Regions from separate parts of the Streptomyces sp. NPDC093065 genome, predicted to be linked through region 4. Evidence: riboswitches for the same ligand, from Rfam matches in the RefSeq annotation. Region 4 holds a riboswitch; each other region holds the start of a gene.
The links. A riboswitch is a leader RNA that binds a small molecule or an ion and turns the genes downstream of it on or off. The one in region 4 is predicted to bind cyclic di-AMP.
Positions count from the first base shown of each region.

Region 1: another riboswitch for cyclic di-AMP. It lies ahead of ACIQFU_RS03655 (transglycosylase SLT domain-containing protein); the one in region 4 lies ahead of ACIQFU_RS37555 (M23 family metallopeptidase).
Region 2: another riboswitch for cyclic di-AMP. It lies ahead of ACIQFU_RS14845 (C40 family peptidase); the one in region 4 lies ahead of ACIQFU_RS37555 (M23 family metallopeptidase).
Region 3: another riboswitch for cyclic di-AMP. It lies ahead of ACIQFU_RS10875 (peptidoglycan DD-metalloendopeptidase family protein); the one in region 4 lies ahead of ACIQFU_RS37555 (M23 family metallopeptidase).

Region 1 covers NZ_JBIVPJ010000002.1:180,933-186,306, forward strand. The annotation lists gene ACIQFU_RS03640 (M56 family metallopeptidase) at 21-959, opposite strand; gene fahA (fumarylacetoacetase) at 1,366-2,592, opposite strand; gene ACIQFU_RS03650 (HAD family hydrolase) at 3,016-3,825, shown strand; gene ACIQFU_RS03655 (transglycosylase SLT domain-containing protein) at 3,908-4,399, opposite strand; cyclic di-AMP (ydaO/yuaA leader) riboswitch at 4,401-4,556, opposite strand; gene ACIQFU_RS03660 (polyprenyl synthetase family protein) at 5,264-5,374, shown strand, end outside.
Region 2 covers NZ_JBIVPJ010000007.1:122,013-127,386, forward strand. The annotation lists gene bioB (biotin synthase BioB) at 1-640, opposite strand, end outside; gene ACIQFU_RS14825 (8-amino-7-oxononanoate synthase) at 791-1,918, shown strand; gene ACIQFU_RS14830 (DUF397 domain-containing protein) at 1,961-2,191, opposite strand; gene ACIQFU_RS14835 (helix-turn-helix domain-containing protein) at 2,213-3,073, opposite strand; gene ACIQFU_RS14840 (ATP-binding protein) at 3,290-3,802, shown strand; gene ACIQFU_RS14845 (C40 family peptidase) at 3,773-4,246, opposite strand; cyclic di-AMP (ydaO/yuaA leader) riboswitch at 4,278-4,348, opposite strand; gene ACIQFU_RS14850 (hypothetical protein) at 4,856-5,164, opposite strand; gene ACIQFU_RS14855 (ATP-dependent Clp protease proteolytic subunit) at 5,173-5,374, opposite strand, start outside.
Region 3 covers NZ_JBIVPJ010000005.1:2,728-8,101, reverse strand. The annotation lists gene ACIQFU_RS10885 (TetR/AcrR family transcriptional regulator) at 1-21, shown strand, start outside; gene ACIQFU_RS10880 (SGNH/GDSL hydrolase family protein) at 52-837, opposite strand; gene ACIQFU_RS10875 (peptidoglycan DD-metalloendopeptidase family protein) at 1,072-2,022, opposite strand; cyclic di-AMP (ydaO/yuaA leader) riboswitch at 2,027-2,184, opposite strand; gene ACIQFU_RS10870 (tyrosine-protein phosphatase) at 2,609-3,406, shown strand; gene ACIQFU_RS10865 (DUF6126 family protein) at 3,432-3,551, opposite strand; gene ACIQFU_RS10860 (helix-turn-helix domain-containing protein) at 3,548-4,162, opposite strand; gene ACIQFU_RS10855 (aspartate aminotransferase family protein) at 4,228-5,374, opposite strand, start outside.
Region 4 covers NZ_JBIVPJ010000041.1:10,509-15,882, reverse strand. The annotation lists gene trmB (tRNA (guanosine(46)-N7)-methyltransferase TrmB) at 1-237, shown strand, start outside; gene ACIQFU_RS37565 (PrsW family intramembrane metalloprotease) at 248-1,702, shown strand; gene ACIQFU_RS37560 (aldo/keto reductase) at 1,724-2,668, opposite strand; gene ACIQFU_RS37555 (M23 family metallopeptidase) at 2,829-3,872, opposite strand; cyclic di-AMP (ydaO/yuaA leader) riboswitch at 3,884-4,040, opposite strand; gene ACIQFU_RS37550 (PP2C family protein-serine/threonine phosphatase) at 4,265-5,374, opposite strand, start outside.

The DNA.
Region 1 (5,374 bases), on a different contig from region 4:
GACCGACCGCAGGCGGGGCGTCATGCCAGTGCCGTCAGGCCCGGGGCGAAGGTGATCAGGAGGGGGATCAGCGGGACCAGGGCGGCGGTCGCCGTGGTCAGGGCGCGGCGGCGGCGGGGCATGCGGGGCCGGGGCTCCAGGAGGCGGTCGACCCGCTCGCCGAGGAGGCGGTGGCTGGAGGCGCAGGAGAGGACGCCGCGGTGCTGGTTCAGCTCGATCAGGGCCAGCGCGGTGGTCAGGTGGCCGCAGCGGCGGGAGGCGGTGTCGTCGGCCGAGAGCTCGACCAGGCGGTGGGTCTGGTCGCAGAAGTGGGCGAAGAGCGGGACGCTCGGGAACCCGGTGGCCAGGGCGGTGGACAGGTGCAGCAGCCAGTCGTGGCGGGCCCGGGCGTGGCCGCGCTCGTGGGTGAGGACGGCGTCCAGCTGGTGGTCGGTGAGCCGGTGCAGGGCACCCGTGGTGACGATCAGCTGGGGCGGGTTGCCGGGCATCCACCAGGCGTCCGGGTACTCCTCCTCCAGCACCAGCAGGGGGCCGCGGGCGGCGGGGAGGCCGGCGGGCAGGTCGGGGGCGCGCTCGCGCAGGTGGGCGCGCGAGCGGGCGCGCCGGCGGCGGGCCTCGACGAGTTCACGGGCGAGCATCGCGGTCGTCCAGGCGGCACCGCCCGCCAGCAGGAGGGTGAGGACGGCCGCCCAGACCGGCCCGGCGGAGAGGTTGTACGCCGCGGTCACCGCGGGCGGCGCCGGAGCGAAGAGCTGGGCGCGGACGGTGCCGAAGACGGCGGTGGCGCCGAGGACGAGGCCGGTCAGACAGCACAGCAGAACGGTGGCGACCAGGCACTGCCACACCCACAGTGCGACCACGGGATCCCGCTCGGGCCACGCGGAGCGGGTCAGCGCGCGAGGCACCGGCACCGCGGCGGTCACGGCGACGACGAACAGCAGGAGCAGGCAGACGGTCATGCCACTGGCTCCGGATCCTGGTCGAAGGATGGGCGGCTCTGGCTGTAAAGGGGTGGTGCGGGCCGGTCCGTGCGCGCACACCGCCCGACGCCAGTATGACGTGGCCGGGCGGTGTGGGTCAGGGGTCGGCGGGCACCGGATCCGGAAACCCGGGCGTGCGGACCTTGGGGCTTCGGATGCCGCAGCCCCGCAGCCCCGCAGCCCGCCCCCGAAGCCCCCGGCCCCAGCCCGCCGTCCGTCCGCCGACGGTCCGTCGTCCGCCGTCCGACCGCCGTCCGTCCGTCGTCCGCCGTCCGACCGCCGTCCGTCCGTCGTCCGCCGTCCGACCGCCGTCCGTCCGTCGTCCGCCGACCGTCCGTCGTCCGACCGCCATCCGCCGACCGTTGGCCGTCAGCCGGCCGTGCCGTCAGGCGTCCCGCCCGACCACCCGCCCCGTGACCTCGCCCAGCCCCACCCGGACGCCGTCCGGACCCGGCGCCCAGGCCGACAGGGTCACCACGTCCCCGTCCTCCAGGAACGTCCGCTTGCCGTCCGGGAGTTCCAGCGGGTCGCGGCCGTTCCAGGTCAGTTCGAGCAGCGACCCGCGCTCCCGCTCGGTGGGCCCGCTCACCGTGCCGGAGCCGTAGAGGTCGCCGGTGCGCAGCGAGGCGCCGTTGACCGTCATGTGGGCCAACTGCTGGGCGGCCGTCCAGTACATGGTGGAGAACGGCGGCTCGGAGACCATGTGGTCGTTGATGGCGACCGAGATCCGCAGGTCGTACCCGCCGGGACCGTCCTGGTCGTCCTTCGTGTCGTCCAGGTAGGGAAGCAGCTCGTGCGTGCGCTCGGGCGGCGCCACCCGTGCCTCGTCCAGGGCGTCCAGCGGGGTGATCCAGGCGGACACCGACGTGGCGAAGGACTTGCCGAGGAAGGGGCCGAGGGGCACGTACTCCCAGGCCTGGACGTCCCGTGCGGACCAGTCGTTGAGCAGGCAGAGCCCGAAGACGTGCTCGCGGAAGTCGCCGAGCCCCACCGTGCTGCCCTGGCCCGACGGCACGCCCACCACGAAGCCGACCTCGGCCTCGATGTCGAGCCGGACGGACGGGCCGAAGACGGGAGCGGCGTCGGCCGGAGCCTTGCGCTGCCCCGACGGGCGTACGACGTCCGTGCCGGAGACGACGACCGTGCCGGAGCGGCCGTGGTAGCCGATCGGGAGGTGCTTCCAGTTCGGGGTGAGGGAGTCGGCGGCGTCGGGGCGGAAGATCTGGCCGACGTTGCGGGCGTGGTTCTCCGAGGCGTAGAAGTCGACGTAGTCGGCGACCTCGAAGGGCAGGTGCAGGGTCACCGACGACAGCGGGTGGAAGAGGGGTTCGAGGGTCTCGCGGTGGGACGGGACCGTCACCCACGCCGTCAGTGCGCGCCGCACGTCCGACCAGGCCGTGCGCCCGGCGGCCAGCAGCGGGTTGAGGGTGGGCCGCGCGAGCAGGGACGCGTACGGCGAGCCGAGCGCGTGGGCCGCCGCGCCCGCGTCGAGGACGTGGTCGCCGAGCCGGACGCCCACCGTCCGGTCCCGCGAACCGGGGATCGAGAACACGCCGTACGGAAGGTTGTGCGGGCCGAAGGGATCGCCCTCGGGGACATCGAAGGGGGGCATCGGGTGCTGCCTCGCTTTCGTGCTCGCCATGTGCGCCGTGCGCGCCGTGTGTGCTGGGTGCTGCGGATGCCCGCGGGTCACGGGGTCGGTGTGTGCCGCGTGACACGTGGTCGGGCCACACGTTACGGGTGACATACCGGTCTTGGGCAGTGCGGCGGGAGGTGGCGCCGCCTGGCGGGGCCCGATCGAGGCGGCGCGGCGGCCGGGGTCCGGGGCGGGGCCGGGGCACCGGCGGGTGGCGGTCCGTTCCGTCGCCAACCGGTGCAGAGGCCCTGAACCGGCTTTAGCCGATGATGTGTCAGGTTTTGGACATGATCGGGCGTCCGCGTGCATCCGCGTGCGGGTTCGAACACGCTCGCTACGTCCTCGTTCGGAAGCGGTCGCGGGTGAGTCGGACGGGTGCGGTGTCCGTATTCTCTGATCATGGACCGCACCGCATATTCACTCGTCGCCACCGACCTGGACGGCACGCTGCTCCGCGGCGACGACACCGTCTCCGAACGGTCGCTGGCCGCGCTGGCGCGGGTCGCCGGGGCGGGTGCGCGGCACCTGGTGGTGACGGGGCGCCCGGCTCCCCGGGTGCGCTCCCTGCTCGACGGCCTCGGCTGCACGGGGCTCGCGGTGTGCGGGCAGGGCGCGCAGGTGTACGACGCCGGTGCGCACCGGATGCTGTGGTCGGTCACCCTGGACCGGGAGCTGGCCGAGACCGCGCTCGGCAAGATCGAGGCCGAGGTCGGCCAGGTGTACGCCGCCGTCGACCAGGACGGCGTCGACGGGCTGACGCTCATCGAGCCGGGCTACCTGATGCCCCACCCCACCCTGCCCGCGGTGCGTGTCGAGCGGCGCGAGGAGCTGTGGAGCATGCCGATCAGCAAGGTGCTGCTGCGCCATCCGGACCTGACCGACGACGAGTTGGCGGCGACGGCGCGTGCGGTGGTCGGTTCCCTCGCGACGGTCACCATGTCGGGGCCCGGCACGGTGGAGCTCCAGCCGTGCGGCATCACCAAGGCGACCGGCCTGGCGCTGGCCGCCGAGCACCTGGGTCTTCAGCGGCGCCGGACGATCGCCTTCGGCGACATGCCCAACGACATTCCCATGTTCCAGTGGGCGGCCCACGGCGTCGCCATGGCCGGCGCCCACCCCGAACTCAAGGCGGTGGCCGACGAGGTCACCACGACGAACGAGGACGACGGCGTGGCCGTCGTCCTCGAGCGGATCTTCGGTACTTCTTAGGACGTCCCGGGCCCACGGCTTGGGACGTCCCGGGCCCACGGCCTCTCAGCGGGGCTCGGGACGCCTTGGTGCCCGGTGCGGCTCAGTACGCGCTGAAGACGTTGTCCATCGAGCCGTAGCGGTCGGCCGCGTAGTTGCAGGCGGCGGTGATGTTGGCGACCGGGTCGTACGGGTCCCAGGAGGTGCCCTCCACGTGGTACGCCTGGAAGGTCGGGTCGATCACCTGGAGCAGGCCCTTGGACGGGGTGCCGTTGACGGCGTTGATGTCCCAGTTGTTGATGGCGAGCGGGTTGCCGGAGGACTCACGCATGATGTTGCGGTGAATGCCCTCGTAGGTCCCGGGGATGCCGTGCTGCGCCATGATGTCGAGCGACTCGCGGATCCAGCCGTCGAGGTTGTCCGGGTACGCCGTGGCCGCCGTGGTGGCGGTCGTGGCGGCGGCCGGGGTGGCCGCGGAGGCGGTGGCGGCGCCGACGAGCGGCAGTGCGAGCACCGCGGCGGCGGTGCCGGCCAGCGTGAGCTTGCGGGCGAGGCGGCCGGTACGGGCGTGACGGTTCTGACCGTTGGCAGACATGTGTCCCTCTCCTTACGCCTGCGAGGTGAGCTGTCGGGTTCGGGCGGGGAGGTGCCCGGCCGCGCCCTGACGGGTACGGCTTCACCCCGAGCCGCTCCGGTGGTGACCGGTGCGGCGACTTACCTGGGTCCCCCGCTCCTGCCGGCGAGTTTGTTGGGTGGATGACTGTGCGACCGGGCGGTGGCAGGATTCGGCGTCCGCCCGACAGGCCGGGAACGTATGCGAGAGCACATGTCCGAAACAAGTGCAGGAATCACCCAACATGCCTGTTGACCTTGGTCTGAGGCGTTTGAGGCTCTTGATCCTTTGCGGTTACCAAGCCCCAACTGGCTTGCGGGGCAAAGGGAGGGCACAGGTTGTGGCGAGGTTGCCCGCGGGTGGACCGGAGTGAGTCAACTCACTGGCCTCAACAAGCGCGGCAAAACGGGCATTAACCTCAATCGTTCGCCAACCGGCCACGGGTGAGGACGGCTTCGGGTGTCGGGCGCAGAGGAAGGGGAAACGGGGGTGGAGGGTGAAGCCGGGAGGCGGGGCGGGAGGCGTGAGGTGCCGGTGCGGGCGCGGCGTCGATCGGGTGACGTTCTCGGAGTGCGGGCCGTTGGGAGGAGTGATGGGATCTTGGACGGTGGCCACCGGCCCGCTCGCCCCCCGGGGTCCGGCTCGTCCCCTCCGGCGATATCAGTCAAAATCTGCTCATATCACCTGATCAAAAACATACCGTTCATGATCTGATACCGACCGGCCTGTAACGGTGGGCGCTAGCGGTGATCGAAACGTGACCGGATACGCTGACTTGAGTGGTGGCAGCGACCTATCGACAAACCAGGTAATCGCCAGTAGACACCAGCAGACAGGAGACCCCTCGTGACCGTCGTCGGGCCGTTCGGGCTGAGCGTGCGGGACCAGGCTCTGGAAGCCGATGTCCAGGCCGGATTGGTTGCTGTCGAGGAAGGGTTGCTTGAGGCAACCAAAAGC
Region 2 (5,374 bases), on a different contig from region 4:
CGTCGCTCTCGCCCATGCCCGCGATGAGACCAGAGCAGGCGGACAGACCGGCGGCGTGCGCCTTGTTCACCGTGTCCACCCGGTCGGCGTACGTGTGCGTGGTCGTGATGTCGCCGTACGTCGACTCGGAGGTGTTGAGGTTGTGGTTGTAGGCGTCGGCACCGGCCTCCCGCAGCCGCTCCGCCTGGCCGTCGGAGAGCAGGCCCAGACAGGCGCACACCTCGACGGTCTCGTTCTGCTCCTTGATGGCCTTGATGGTGTCCGACACCCGGTCCACGTCCCGGTCGGTCGGACCCCGGCCGCTGGCCACCAGGCACACCCGCTTGGCGCCCCCGGACACGCCCGCCGAGGCGGCCGCGGAGGCCTGCTCGGGCCCCAGCCAGGTGTACTTGAGGATCTCCGCCTTGGAGCCCAGCCGCTGCGAGCAGTAGGAGCAGTCCTCGGGACACAGGCCCGACTTGAGGTTGACGAGATAGTTGAGTTTCACCCGTCGGCCGAACCAGTGACGGCGCACCTTCCCGGCCGCGGCCACCACGTCGAGCAGGTCGTCGTCGGAAGTGGCGAGGACGGCGAGTGCCTCCTCGCGGGTCGGCGACTCGCGCCGAAGCCCCTTGTCCACCAGCGTGTTCAGCAGGTCCATGAGAGCCGATCCTGTCCTAAGGGGCCGTCCGCGGCCAAGGAGACTTTGCACAACACTGACAGATCGACGTGTGGGTATTGCCACACCTCGCGGGGGTGGCCGGACCGCTAATGTCTGTTCATTGCCTACAAAACCCCGGAGGACCGCCCCATGGCGTTCGGCTGGATCGACGAGCAGGACCGGGCGCGCCGCGAGGCGGGACTCGTACGGGTGCTGCGCCGCCGTCCGGCGCAGTCCCCGCTGCTGGACCTGGCGAGCAACGACTACCTGGGACTGGCCCGTCACCCGGAGGTCGTCGAAGGAGCGGTCCGGGCCGCGCGGACCTGGGGCGGCGGCGCGACCGGCTCGCGCCTCGTGACCGGCACGACCGCACTGCACACCGAACTCGAGCGGGAGCTGGCCGAGTTCTGCGGGTTCGGGGCAGCGCTGGTCTTCTCCTCCGGCTACGCGGCCAACCTCGCCGCGGTCACCGCGCTGGCACCGCACGGCACTCTTGTCGTCTCCGACGCGGGCAACCACGCCTCCCTGATCGACGGCTGCCGGCTCGCCCGGGGCACCACGCAGGTCGTGGGACACGCCGACCCGGACGCCGTGCGCAAGGCATTGACGACGCACGACGGACCCGCCGTGGCCGTCTCCGACACGGTCTTCTCGGTCGACGGCGACGCCGCGCCCCTGGCCGCGCTCGCCGAGGCGTGCCGGGAACACGGCGCCGGACTGGTCGTCGACGACGCCCACGGCCTCGGCGTCCTCGGCGACGGCGGCCGGGGCGCACCGCAGGGCGCGGGACTCGCGGGCCGGGACGACGTCGTCGTGACCGTCACGCTGTCCAAGTCGCTCGGCGCCCAGGGCGGCGCCGTGCTGGGGCCCGCCCGGGTCGTCGACCACCTGGTCAACGCGGCCCGCACGTTCATCTTCGACACCGGACTCGCCCCCGCCGCGGCGGGAGCGGCCCTTGCGGCGCTCAGGCTGCTCGGCCGCGAGCCGGAGCGCGCGGCACGGGCCCGTGCCGTCGCCGGTGAACTGCACGCACGCCTGACCGCCGCAGGTCTGGACGCGGTACGTCCGGACGCCGCGGTCGTCTCGGTGCGTGCGCCCTCCCCGGAGGAGGCCGTGCGATGGGCGGCCGACTGCCGTGCGGCCGGCCTGTCCGTGGGCTGTTTCCGCCCTCCGTCCGTGCCCGACGGGATCTCACGGCTCAGGCTGACCGCTCGCGGGGACCTCTCCGGGGATCAGATCGAACGTGCTGTACGGGTGATCGGCGAAACGCGGCCATGAGTCGGCGTGACACGGCCGTGCGTCGTCCGGCGCCCGGCGTGGTCAGCCGCGGTGGACGCAGGCGGTGAACGCCGTCCAGCTCCCGGGGGAGAAGAGCAGGGCGGGGCCTGCCGGATTCTTGGAGTCGCGCACGGCGAGCAGTCCGGCGCAGGGACCGGCCGACGGACGAGCCGTCTCCACGCAGTTGTTCGCGCCGGTGCTGTAACTGCTGCGCAGCCACCGGGCGCCGGTCATATCGGTGCTGACAGGGATGTTCCGCGGAAGTTCGGACATGGAGCCTGACATGGTGCCTCCTTACGCGCCTGCCGCGGTCGCGGCGATGAAGTCCAACGAGTCCTCGGGCGAAAGGGCATGGATCAGAAGGGCGTTGAAGGCCTCGGTGTAGGCCTCTAGGTCTTCTTTCCGTTCGAGGTGCAGGCTACTCGTCAAGTGGTCGAGAACAACCACGTCGAGATCAGAAGTGCTCGAAAAAGAGAAGATTACGAAAGGGCCGGTGACACCGATGTGCGCCCCGGCGGCGAACGGCAGCACCTGGAGCCGGACATGGGGGAGCCGCGCGGCCTCGACCAGTCTGGTCAGTTGACGGTCCATCACCCCCGGCCCGCCCACCTCCCGGCGCAGCACCGCCTCGTCCAGGACCGCGCTCAGCGCCAACGGCGGCTGTGCCCGCAGCACGTCCTGCCGGGCCAGCCGGACCTCCACCAGAGTGTCCAGCCGCTCCTCCGGCAGTCCGTCCACCGCGGCCCGCGTCACCGCGCGGGCGTACTCCGGCGTCTGGAGCAGGCCGGGGACCACGGTGGTCTCCAGTGTGCGCATGGCGCTGGCCTGCGACTCCAGGCTGATGAAGTCCCGGTAGGTCGGGGGCAGCACCCCGCGGTAGGCGTGCCACCAGTGGTTGCGGCCGCCCGCCCCGTCCTGGTGCGCCAGCGTCACCAGCAGCCCCCGCAACTGCTCGTCGCGCACGCCGTAGACGTCCAGCAGTAACCGCACGTCGGCCGGTTTCGTGCCGCTCGTCCCGGTCTCGATCCGGCTGACCTTCGACTGGTGCCAGCCCACGAGCCGGGCCGCCTCGCCGCTGGTGATGCCCGCCGCTGTGCGCAGGGCGCGCAGTTCCGCGCCCAGCTTCCGGCGGCGCACCACGGGACCGTGCTGCATGGGACAACTCCCTTACTCCTTATGAGCCGCCCAAATACGCTCTGCCGTCGCAGAGTTCACCGCTTCGAGCGACAGATATATGCATATCTTGGTGGATCGCCGCCCTTCGCGGGCCTGGTGATGGCAGTCTGGCGGCGAAGCACCAGTCCGGGACCGTACTCGAACCATCCGCTCCGTGTCGGGCCTGCGGTCCCGTGAGAAAGGGACGACGTCGCCATGGCAGACCATCTGGAAGCATCCGTCACTCTGCCGAGCGATCCCGCCTCGGTGGCCGCCGCGCGGACCTACGTGGTCGGCACTCTGGCGGAATGGGGGCTGCCGGCCGACGCCGACCTGTCCGAGACCGTCCGGCTCGTCGTGTCCGAACTGGCGACCAACGCGGTCCAGCACACGTTGGGGCAGTCGCCCACCTTCACGGTGGACCTGGTCCTCGACCGCGACGAGCGGCTGCGCGTCGGTGTCACCGACAGCCATCCGCGCTTCCCCAAGCGCCTGCCCGCGGCCGTGCAGCAGGACAACGGGCGGGGCATGGTGATCATCCGCTGGCTGACCGCCGAGTGCGGCGGCAGGCTGAGGGTCCGGCCCACAGGCGAGGGCGGCAAGACCGTCTCGATCGAGCTGCCCTGGACGCCCCCGGACCGGCCGGCCGCACCCGCGGGGGTGACGGCGGCCCAGAACGCCGTCACCCCCGCGGGCGGACTACTTGACCCGGCCGTACCAGACGCTTGACGTCCAGATCTTCTCCAGGCGCACCACGGCGCCGGTCTTCGGCGCGTGCCAGATCCTGCCCTTCCCGGCGTAGATGCCGACGTGGTAGACGCTGCTGCCGGAGTGGAAGAACACGAGGTCTCCGGCCTTGCGGTTGGTCACGGAGACGCGGCTGGTCTTGTTGTACTGCTGGGCCGCCGTGCGCGGCAGTTTCTTGCCGGCCTTCTTGAACGAGTACAGCGTCAGGCCGGAACAGTCGAACCGGGAGGGGCCGGTGGCGCCCCATCGGTACGGGGCGCCCTTCTTGGAAGCCGCGATCTTGAGGGCTTTCGTCGCATGGCTCGCCGCGGCCGCCTCGGCGGCGGCACCGGGGACCACGACGGAGCCGCCCACGGCGGCGAGGGTGAGGGCCGAGGCCGTACCGGCACGAGCCATCAGGGACGGGACACGATTGAGCGCGGACATGCGCAACCCTTCGTCAGCCGCCTGTGAAGGATGACCTGTCGGATTCGGGCTGGCGAAGTTGCCCGGCCGCACGTGTGCGGCTTCACCCCAAGGGCCGCTGGGACCGGTGCCTCTCGCGGAGGCGGCCGGTCCGGCGACCCGTCGTGCTCGGGTCCTCCACTCCTGCCGATCCACTTCCCTTGCGACCGGTCGTCCGGACGGCGGCAGGACTCGGCGTCCGCCCGGACCGCCCCGCCGCTGCGGCGGGGGCTTGTCGTCAGTCACGGATCTTGTCCCGCCCCACGGGGAATTCCCAACGGAACGTGCTCTTTGTGTTGTTACGTGCCGTTCATCCGTTCGGGTTGGCGCCCTCCCGTCCGAGGAGTCGTCGAGTGCGGCGGCGGCCCCGGGACCAGCGGCGCAGCGGCGCGATCCGCAAGCCGTGGGCACGGGCGCCGCAACTTCGACCGGTTGCGAATCGGAGGTGTTCCTACGCCGAAAGGGGGTACGCCGTTTGGTCCGTTTCGGAACAGTCCGTTTCGGATCGGATTCAGATCGGATCCGGCTTGTTCCGGCTCGGGCGATACGGCTCGGGACGATGCGGCTCGGGACGACGAGGCGCCGGCCTTCTCAGCTCCCGGAACAGGGCGGAAGGCCGACCCGTGCCGTCCGCCGCTCGCCGTCCAGCACCCGCAGCGCCCGGGCCAGGGTGGTGGCGTGCACCTCCGTCTCGCCGCGTCGGTGCATCAGCGCCAGCGCGTCCCGCAGCGCCGTCGCCTTGCCGACCAGCGCCTGGGCGGCCCGCAGTCCGCGGTACGTGTCGCCGTCCCGCCCGGGGTTGATGCGGCCCAGCAGGTCGACGACGTCCAGATAGCGGTCGACGACCTCCGCCTCGGCGCGGGTCAGAGCGGGCAGCGGCGGCAACTCGGGTGGCAGCACCGGCCCGGTCACCTCGCGCCGGGCGTGGCCGACGGCGTCCTGCGGTCCGGCACGATCCGGTCCACCAGGCCGTATTCCAGCGCCTGTTGGGCGTCGAGGATCGTGTCCCGCTCGATGTCCGCGTTCACTTGCCCGGGAGTGCGGCCCGTGTGCCGTACGAGGATCTCCTCCAGACGGGCGCGGATGCGGACCAGTTCGGCGGCGTGGACG
Region 3 (5,374 bases), on a different contig from region 4:
GCCGCGCGACGTCCGGGATGACCGCACGGGCGCCGGCCGCCCGCCCCCGCTTCAGGCCACCGCGGCGATCCGCGTCTTGATGTCGTCCGGCGACAGCGTTCCCTTGGCCGTCACATGGTCGCCCGACGACTCGCCGCGCAGCCGGCGCCCGATCCACGGGACCAGGTACTCGCGCGCCCAGTGCACGTCGTCGCGCCGCACGTCCAGCGTGCCGCGGGGCGGCAGGGGCGGCCAGAGCTGGTCCGGGTCGGCCGGGACGCGCAGGCCGAGGGCCTGTCCGGCGCGGAGCGCCACGCGGGTGTGGCCCTCCGGCGACAGGTGCAGCCGGTCGGCGTCCCACGCCCTGCGGTCCTGGACGCTGCGCAGCGACCACAGGTCGAGCACCGGGCAGCCGTAGCGGTCGGCGATGGCACGGACGTGCCCGTTGTACGTGGCGATCTTGCCGCGCAGATGTTTGAGGACGGGCACCCCACGAGTGTCGAAGCCCGTGCTCACCAGGACGGTGCCGGCCGCGGCGGTCAGCGCGGCCACCGCCTGCTCGAACCGCTCGGCGACCTCGTCGGGGTCGGTGCCGGGCCGGATGATGTCGTTGCCGCCCGCCACGAACGAGACCAGGTCGGGCGCGAGGGCGTCGACCCGCGGGACCTGTTCCGCCACGATCTGGTCGAGGAGCCTGCCGCGCACGGCGAGGTTCGTGTACGTGAAGTCGCCCTCGGGGCGCCGGTCCGCGAGCAGTACGGCCAGTCGGTCGGCCCAGCCGACGAACGCCCCGTCGGGGCCGGGGTCGCCGACGCCTTCGGTGAAGCTGTCCCCCACCGCCACGTACGACCCGATCACTGCTCTGCTGTCACTCTTCGAATCGTCTGCCACGTCGGCCCATGATTCACCTTGGAATGTGACCTACGCGACCGTAGGAAGGGATTGACGGGCGGTGAGAAAGGCCACGCCTAAAGTGTTCGTCAATTCCGGAATACGACGGGGTCCGCAGGTACCGGTCTCCGGACACACCGAAGGCCGGACCCGGGGATCGGGGTCCGCCCTTCGGGGCGCGGAGGCTGCGTCAGCCGGTCGTCAGACGGAGACGCCGTGCGAGCGCAGGAAAGCGACCGGGTCGATGTCCGAGCCGTAGTCCGGCGTGGTGCGGATCTCGAAGTGCAGGTGCGGGCCGGTCACGTTGCCGGTGGCGCCCGAGAGGCCGACCTGCTGACCCGCCGTCACCGACTGACCGGCGGAGACGGAGAGCGAGGAGAGGTGGGCGTACTGGGCGTAGTGGCCCTCGTCGAGCTTGATGACGACCTGGTTGCCGTACGCGCCACCCCAGCCGGCCGAGACGACGGTGCCCGCGCCGACGGCCTTCAGCGAGGTGCCGGTCGGAACGACGAAGTCGGTGCCGGTGTGGTAGCCGCTGGACCACATGCTGCCGGACTGGTGGTACGGGGTACCGACGGTGCCGCCCGCGACGGGGGAGGTGTAGCCGCTGGTGGTGCCCGTGGACTGGGTGCCGGTGTTCGAGGACTCCGAGGAGCCGGAGGCGTCCGAGGAGGTCTTCGCCGCGTCCGTCGACTTCTGGGCCGGCTTCTCGGCGGCGGGCTTCTCGGCGGGCTTCTGCGACTGCGCGGAGGACGGCGCCGACGACTTGGCGGCCTGGCCGGCGATCGACAGTTCGAGGCCGGGGTGGATCAGCGACGGGTCGGACCCGACGGCCTCGCGGTTGTCCGCGTAGAGCTTCTTCCAGCCGCCGTCGACGTGCTGGTCGTCGGCGATCTTCGAAAGGTAGTCACCGCTCTTCACGGTGTACGTCCGGGAATCCGAGTTCTTCTCGGTACCGCCGGCGGCGGACTTCTTGGCCGACGTCGCGATGGACTGCACGGCCTGCTCGGAAACCGAGTGCGCGGGGGCGGCGTTGGCGGAGGCGGCGCCCATCAGCGGGAGTGCGAGCGCGGCGCCACCGGTTCCGGCGACGGCGATGGTGCGGGTCAGGCGCATGGCCCTGGTACGGCGGTGCTTACCCTTCGCGGGCATGGCGAATTCCTCTCCGGCGCCTGCGAGGTGAGCTGTCGGGTGCGGGCTGGAGATGCCCGGCCGCGCCGAAACGCGGCTTTACCCCAAGCCGTTCCGGGAACCGGAACAGGCAGTTCTACCTGTGGGTCCCCCGCTCCTGCCGTGTACGGGTGGTGGATGAGTGCGGGCTCCGGTCGGCGGCAGGATTAGGCGTCCGTCCGGATCGGTGGTGAACGTAAGGGACCAGGACGCGCAGGGACAAGCGAGAGGTTCCCGCGACGGGCGTTTCGATTGATCCTTTACGGGAACAACCGGTAACCCTGCGTCGATTTCCGTCGCACCGCTTTCTCTGAATGCCCTTGAGAAGCAGTCGAATTACGTGAACATGACGGACAACGCTCGGTCACGGATATGACGCTGCTCACGCGCCCCTTTCCCACCCTCCGCCATTTCAGGGCCAGTTATAACCAAGCCGCCAATTCGGACAGAATGCCTTTACCGGCCCACAATGCCCCTCCTCGAACGGTTTCGCGCATCGGTCATGCCGTATCGTCGAGTGGTGCCCGCCGGCGAGCAGCGACGGCGGGGCGGAGTGGGAGGAGTCCCCGTGACGCAGCAGGTCCCGTCGACCGAACCCGAGCTGACCGGGGTGCGCAACTTCCGGGACGTGGGCGGACTGCCGACCGTGGACGGTCGGCGGGTGCGACAGGGGGTGCTGTTCCGCAGCGGCCACCTGGCACACGCCACGGGGGAGGACGCCGCGTTCCTGACCTCGCTGGGCCTGCACACGATCTTCGACTTCCGCAACGCGGCCGACCAGAAGCTCGACGGCCCGGACGTCGAGCTGCCGGGCGTGCGCAATGTGAATCTGCCGCTGAGCGACCCGGCCGACGGCGCCGAGTTCTGGAAGATGGTCCGCGACGGAGACCTCGACCAGCTGCGGGACATCCTGGCCGACGGCAAGGGTGTCGACCGGATGGTCGGCTCCTACCGACTGATCATGACGGAGCGCACGGCCGAGCACTCCCGGGTCCTGCACGCGCTCGCCGAGGACAGCGTCCCCGCGCTGATGCACTGCGCGGCCGGCAAGGACCGGGCGGGTCTGTCGGTCGCGGTCACCCTGCTCGCGCTGGGCGTCGAGCGCGAGGCCGTCGTCGAGGACTACCTGAAGTCGAACGCCACGCACCGGCGCTACAAGGTGCGCCGCAGCGGCTCCGCCGCCTCCGCCTACTCCCCCGAGGTCATGGAGCTGCTCAGCCCCCTGTTCGACGCGCGCGCCGAGTACCTGGCCGCGGCCTTCGAGACGATCGAGGACACGTGGGGCGGCGTCGACGCCTACTTGGAGCAGGGGCTGCGGCTCTCTCCGGGCACCCGGGAGCGGCTGCGCGAGCGGATGGTGGACTGACTGAGCCACCCGCTCGCGGACGGCTCTACTTGCCGCCCACCTCGAACAGCAGGTAGAGGAAGCCGCCGAAGACGTGCCCCAGGGCGATGTAGATGACCAGCCGCACCCACAGGGCGCGCGGGAACTTGTCCTCGATGGCACTCATGGCGTCTCTCCAGGGGTCGGGCCGAGGCACAGCGCGGCCGTCGGGCTCTGCAGCAGGGTGTGGACGAAGAGCAGCTCGACCCCGTCGGGGTCCTCGGCCGCGATCCGGTGCGGGGTCATGGAGTCGAAGTGGGCACTGTCCCCCGCGGTGAGCCGGTGCTCGGTGTCCCCGAGACGCAGCCGCAGCCGCCCCCTGAGGACGTGCAGCCACTCCTCGCCGGGGTGCACCCGCACGACGTCGCCCTGGGAGCCGTGGGGCACCTGGACGCGCAGGGCCTGCATGCCGCGGCCCGGCGCGCCCGCCTGCCAGTACGTCCAGCCGCCCGCGGTGGTGGGCTCCATGCCGGCGCCGCGCACGACGGCGTCACGGTCGGCGGCCGTCTCGCCCAGCAGCTCGGCGACGGTCGTACCGTAGATGCGGGCGAGGGCGAGCAGCATCGGCAGTGAGGGCTGGCGCTGCCCGGTCTCCAGACGGGAGAGGTGGGCGGGTGACAGCCCCGCGGCACGGGCCGCCGCCTCGAGGGTGAGGGCGGCCCGCCGCCGCAGCTCACGCAGCTGGGGCGCGACGGCGGCGACCGCCCCCTCGGCGGGGCCGGTCTCGGAGGAGCTCATGCGTCCATTCAGCCCGATCCTTGCCCGCGAGGCAAATTCCTTGCCTCAGAGGCAAACGGACCCACTCATCGGTTGGCCACCGCCTGCTTGACCAGGGTCTTGCCGAAGTCCCACATCAGGCCACCGCCACTGTGCGCGTCCTCCATCACCTCGGTGAAGGCGTCGACGAACCGGTCGGCGTCGTCGGTGTCGATGATCAGCGGCGGGATCAGCTTGATCACCTCCAGGTGGTCGCCGGACACCTGGGTCAGGATCCGGTGACGCTGCAGCAGCGGCACGACCACCATCTGCGCGAACAGCCCCTTCCGCGCGGCCTGCAGCATCGTCCAGCGGCTGCGCAGCCTCAGGGAGCTGGGCCGGCCGAACTCGATGCCGATCATCAGTCCGCGGCCCCGGACGTCGGCGAGCAGTTCGTAGCGGTCCACCAGCGCGGCCAGCCGGGACTTCAGCCGCTCCCCCACCGCGGCGGCGTTCGCCACGATCTCCTCGTTGTCCATGACCGACAGCACGGCGAGCCCGGCGGCCATGGCCTGTGCGTTGGACCCGAAGCTCGCCGAGTGGACCTGCACGCGGTCCATCGAGGAGTACACCTTCTGGAAGATCCAGTCCTTGCCCAGGGTGGCCCCCACCGGCACGTATCCGCCGGACAGCGCCTTGGCGACGCAGACCAGGTCCGGTTCGACGCCGTCGTCGTGCTGGTAGGCGTAGAACTTGCCGGTGCGGCCGAGCCCCGTCTGCACCTCGTCGGCGATCAGCAGCGCCTTGTGCCGGTGCAGCAGCTCCTGCGCGGCGCGCAGGTAGCCGGGCGGGGCCTCGTGCACGCCCTTGCCCTGGACCGGTTCCACGATCAGCGCGGCCACGTCGCCCTTCTTCAGCTCCCGCGCCAGGGTGTCCAGGTCGCCGAGCGGGACGGCGGTGTCGGGCAGCAGCGGGGCGAAGCCCTTGCGGAACCCGTCCTCGCCGTTGACGGAGAGGGAGCCGGCGGTCAGCCCGTGGAAGGCGTGCGAGCAGTACAGGATCCTCCGTCTTCCGGTGGCGTAGCGGGCGAACTTCAGGGCGGTCTCGACGGCCTCGGTGCCGCTGTTGCCGAAGAAGACGCGGTCCAGGTGGGGGCTGTAGGAGAGCAGCCTCTCCGCCAGCAGGCCGGGCAGCGGCGGGCAGTCGAAGCGGGTGAGGTCGGCCAGCGAGGCGTCGAGGACGTCGTGCAGCGCC
Region 4 (5,374 bases):
GCCGCGGGGGCCGTCGTGCACTGCGCCACCGACTGGGAGCCGTACGCCGAGCAGATGCTCGAAGTGCTCACCGCGCACCCCGACTTCGAGAACACCGTGCCCGGCGGCGGATTCGCGCCGCGCCCCGGCCACCGGCCGCTGACCCGTTTCGAGGGCCAGGGACTGGAGAAGGGACATGTGGTGAACGACCTGCTGTTTCGTCGCGTACAGCACAAGGAGCTGCCCCCCACCGGTTAGGGTCCATGCCGTGGCCACCTGTCCCCCGTACCCGATCCACGTGCACCGGCATACGCACTGGTGGCAGCGCACCTGGGTCCGTTACGGAGCGCTGATCACCCTGCTCGCGCTCTCCGGCCTGGTGATCCTCGCCCTGGTGCGCGAACAGACCGGCACGCAGGGCTTCCTCGTGGGACTCGGCCTCGCCGTACTGCCCGTGCCGCTGCTCGTGGCGGCGTTCCGCTGGCTGGACCGGGTAGATCCCGGCCCCTGGCGGAACCTGCTGTTCTGCTTCGCCTGGGGCGCCTGTGCGGCGGCACTGATAGCGATCGTCGCCAACAGCTTCGCCACCCGGTGGATAGCGACCGCGACCGCCGACCCGGCCGGCGCGGACACCCTTGGCGCCACGGTCATAGCCCCGGTCGTCGAGGAGTCCGCCAAGGCCGCCGCCGTCCTGCTGGTCTTCCTGTTCCGCAGACGGGACTTCACCGGCATCGTCGACGGCGTGGTCGTCGCCGGGGTCACCGCCACCGGCTTCGCCTTCACCGAGAACATCCTGTACCTCGGCACCGCCTTCGGCACCGACCAGCTGACCGGTGACCGCGGCATCGCCTCCGTCACCGCGGCGACCTTCTTCGTCCGCGTCGTGATGTCGCCGTTCGCGCACCCGCTGTTCACCGTGCTCACCGGCATCGGCTTCGGCATCGCCGCGCTCTCCACGGGCCGGCACCGCCTGCGCCGGGCCCTGCTCCCGCCGGCCGGACTGCTGCTCGCGATGGGCATGCACGCCCTGTGGAACGGCTCGGCCGCCTTCGGCGAGTACGGCTTCTTCGCGGTGTACGCGGCGTTCATGGTGCCGTCGTTCGGCCTGCTGACCTGGCTGGTGATCTGGACCCGGCAGCGCGAACTGGGCACCGTACGCGCCGAGCTGCCCGCGTACGTGGCCGCCGGGTGGCTGACGCCCGCGGAGCCGTACGCGCTCGGCTCGATGCGGGCCCGCCGCCTCGCCCGGCAGTACGCACGCCGGCACGCCGGGAAGGAAGGGGCGCGGGCGGTGGCGCGGTACGAGGCCTGTGCGACCTCGGTGGCCTTCCTGCGGCAGCGCGGGCGCCGGGGCAGGGCGGGCGCCGACTTCACCGTACGGGAGCACCAACTGCTGGACGCCCTGTGGCACCTGCGGGGTGTGGCCCGCCCGGCGCTGGAGCACGCGGCCCGGGCCACGGCACCCCCGGCGCCCGTGCCGCGGCCGGTACCGCCGTGGGCGTACGGCTACGGGGCGCCCGGCGCGTACGGACCCGCGACGGCGCACCCCCCGTACGGACCCTACGGACCGAACCCGCCGCACCACGCGTACGCACCGCACACCCCGCGAGCAGCGCAGCCACTCCCGGCACGCCCACCGCAGGCGCCGCACTCGCCGTTTCCGCAGTACGCGCCCCACACGCGGCAGGCGCCGTACACGCCGCCCGGCCGGTACCGGCCGTAGGGTCGTCCGCCGCGCCCCCGCTCAGGCGGACGCCCGCGTGAGCCTCCCGGCCTCCTCCTCCGTCAGCTTCAGCTCGGCCACTCCCAGCAGCGCCGGCAGCTGCTCCACCGTGCGCGCCGAGGCGATCGGCGCCGCCACCGTCGGCCGGCCGGCCAGCCAGGCGAGGGCGACCGTGGCGACGGGAACGCCGTGGGCCTCGGCGATCTCGTCCAGGGCGGCGAGGACCCGGCGCCCGCGCTCGGTCTCCAGGTGCTTCGCCGCACCGCCCGCCCGCGGGCTGTCCACGTCCGTGCCGGGCCGGTACTTGCCGGTGAGGAAGCCGGACGCGAGGGCGTAGTACGGGACGGCGGCGAGACCGGCCTGCTCGGCGAGGTCGCGCAGCCCGCCCTCGTAGGTGTCGCGGGAGACGAGGTTGTAGTGCGGCTGGACGGCGACGTAGCGGGCGAGGCCCTCGCGGTCGGAGAACTCCAGGGACGCCGCGAGCCGTTCGGCGGAGATGTTGGAGGCGGCGATGTGCCGCACCTTCCCGGCCCTCACCAGCTCGTCCAGCGCGCCGATGATCTCCTCGACCGGCACCTCGGGCTTGTCGAAGTGGGTGTAGTAGAGGTCGATGTGGTCGGTGCCCAGACGGCGCAGCGAGGCGTCGGCCGCGGCCTTGATGTTCGCGGCGGACAGGCCGGGGTAGTCGGGGTGCTGGCTGACCTTGGTGGCGAGGACGACGTCGTCACGGTTGCCGCGGGCTGCGAGCCACTGGCCGAGGACGGTCTCGGACTCGCCGCCGCTGTTGCCGTCGACCCAGGCGGAGTAGGAGTCGGCGGTGTCCACGAAGTTGCCGCCCGCCGCGGTGTAGGCGTCGAGGACGGCGAAGGACGTGTCCTGATCGGCGGTCCAGCCGAAGGCGTTGCCGCCGAGGGCGAGAGGGAAGACCTCGAGGTCGGAGGAGCCGAGCTTGCGCAGAGAAGTCATGCAGGGCGTCAATGACCGCACTGGAGCGGGCCATTCCGCAGCGCGCGCAAAGACCTAGCAAAAACCACCGTAAACCCACCGCAAACCGGCAGCCCTGACGTCGGGGGGTTGCCGTCAGGACCGCCGGGGTTCGGCGGGGCGCGTCAGGGGGCGGGGCGGATCAGGGGGTGAGGCCCTTGCTCTGCAGCCAGGCCATCGGGTCGATGCCGGAGCCGTCGGTGGTGTGGACCTCGAGGTGGAGGTGGGCGCCGGTCACGTTGCCGGTGGCGCCGACGCGGCCGATGACGTCACCGGTGGTGACCTTCTGGCCGACGCTGACGTTGATGGACGACTGGTGCGCGTACCAGAGCTCGGTGCCGTCATCGAGGGTGAGCACGGTCTTGTAGCCGTACGACCCGTCCCAGCCGGCCGACGTGATCGTGCCGCTGTGCACCGCCTTGAGCAGGGTGCCCGTGGGGGCGGCGAAGTCGAGGCCGGTGTGGTGGCCGGAGGCCCAGAGGGAACCGGCCTGGTTGAAGGTCGAGGAGATCGTGTACGAGGAGGTCGGCAGCGTGTACTGCTTGGCCAGCTTCGCGAGCCGCTCGGCCTCGGCCTTCTTCGCGGCCTCCTCCTCCGCCTTCTTCTTGGCGGCGGCGGCCTTCTCCTGGGCCTCCTTCTCCGCCTTCGCGGCGGCTTCCGCGGCCTTCTTCTCGGCGGCGGCCTGGGCCTCGGCGGCGGCCTTGGTCTCGACCTGGGCCTGCTGCTGCTCGGCCTGCGCCATGATCCGGGACCGCAGCGACTCACCGGCGCCGCTGGCTCCCGCGTCCTCCGCGGTGTCCGCGGCGACGGCCTGGGTGATGCCGCTGAGCGGGGTGGCGGAACCCTCGGGCTCCGACTCCTCGTCGCCGCCGGGCATGAGCGAGCCCACGTTCGGCAGGTCCGGCATGGAGATGGACACCGGCGGCTTGCCGGTCTGCGCGCTGGCCATGCCGCCCGCGCCGACGGCGGCTATGACACCGACGCCGAGGACGGTGGAGCTGCGGGCGAGTCCGCCGCGCTGCTTGGCGACGCGGTGCCGGCCGCGCACGGGACGGATGGACTCCGCGGTGGGGTTCCACTCCTCCCAGGGGCCCTCTTCGGCGCGGGGGACGTCGTAGCCGAAGGTGTCGGTGCCGTGCCCGGTGGGCACGAACGGGGCCTCGGGGGCAGGCCGGTTGGACGCCACGTGGGCGTACTCCTTTCCTTCCTTCCGCCTACCGGGTTAGCTGACGGGTTCGGAGCAGGAAGGTCTCCTACGGGTGCGTGCCGACCGTGTTTCCACGGCGCCATACGCCCGATTCACCCCAATGTGGTGGTTCCCCGGTTCCCTTGCGGGATTCGGCGCGTGCGCACGGAGCCGCCTTCTGTGACGGCTGGGACGACCGCGCTGCGTTATCGAACGTTAATAGACGCGAGGCTCCGATTCCAAGCCGTTCCTCTTGATCATTAACGGAAACGGCCGGGACGCACCCCTCATGACCGGTGAAAACCGGACGAGTTGACCCGCCCCGAGTATTCCCCTTCACGCCACTTTCTTCTGACGGTGCATCAGTTGTTATGCGGAGGGGGGTCGTACTGTCACGGCTCGTGACAATGATCATGGTTGCCGCGTCGGGGCCGCCGTACGGCGAGCAGGGCCATGTCGTCGGCCATGCCCCCTCCGGAGTGCCGGCGCACGTCCTCGGCGAGGGTGTCGAGCAGGGTCGCCGGATGCCGGAAGACCCGGCCGGTCAGCCGCGTCTGCGGATCGTAGAACTCGCCCTTGGCGTCCCGGGCTTCGGTCAGTCCGTCGGTGTAGAGCAGCAGTGTGGCCCCGCCGGGGAAGTGGGCCTCCTCCGCCCGGTCGGGCCACACGCCCAGATCGCCCATGCCGAGCGGCAGCGCCGACTCGCGGGCGGGCAGCGTGTCCAGGGTGCCGTCTGCGTACAGCAGCAGGGGCGGCGGATGGCCGCGGTTGACGATGCGTACGGTCCCGTCGCCGTGCGGGAGTTCGGCGAGGACGGCGGTGGTGAAGCCCTCGAAGGCGTCGAGTCCGTCCCGCCGGGTGCCCTCGCGCGCCAGCGCCCGCTCAAGGCGCTGCGCCACCGCCTCCAGCGTCGCCTCCTGCTCGGCGGCCTCCCGGAAGGCGCCGATCACCACGGCGACGGCGGCGACCGCACCCATGCCCTTGCCGCGCACGTCGCCGACGATGAGCCGGACGCCGCGGGCGCTGTCCTGCACGGCGTAGAGGTCGCCGCCGATGAAGGCGTCGGCCTGCGCGGCCTCGTAGCAGACGGCGATCTCGAAGCCGGCGATGCGCTCGGCGGGTGCGGGCAGTACGGCACGCTGGGCGGCCTCGGCGATCTCGCGGACGGAGACGAGGCGCTCGCCGGTGCGGCGCACGAGGCCGTTCACGAGGACGGCGAGCACGGCGACCGTCGCGATGGTGATCAGCTCGGTGAGGGAGTCGACGTAGTGGATGACGCCCTTGCCGATCTGCAGCCCGATGACCGAGACCACCACGGCGACGCCGGTGAGCGCCGTGCCGCGCCGCGAGTAGATCGGGGCGGCGACCAGGGGCGCGGCCGTGTAGAGGGGTCCGGCGGTGAAGTACCTCGGGGTGAGGATGTCGTACAGGATGGCCACGGCGATCAGCAGCACGGGGAGCGCGTGCACGAAGGCCCGTCCGTACCCGGTCCGCCGGGGGGA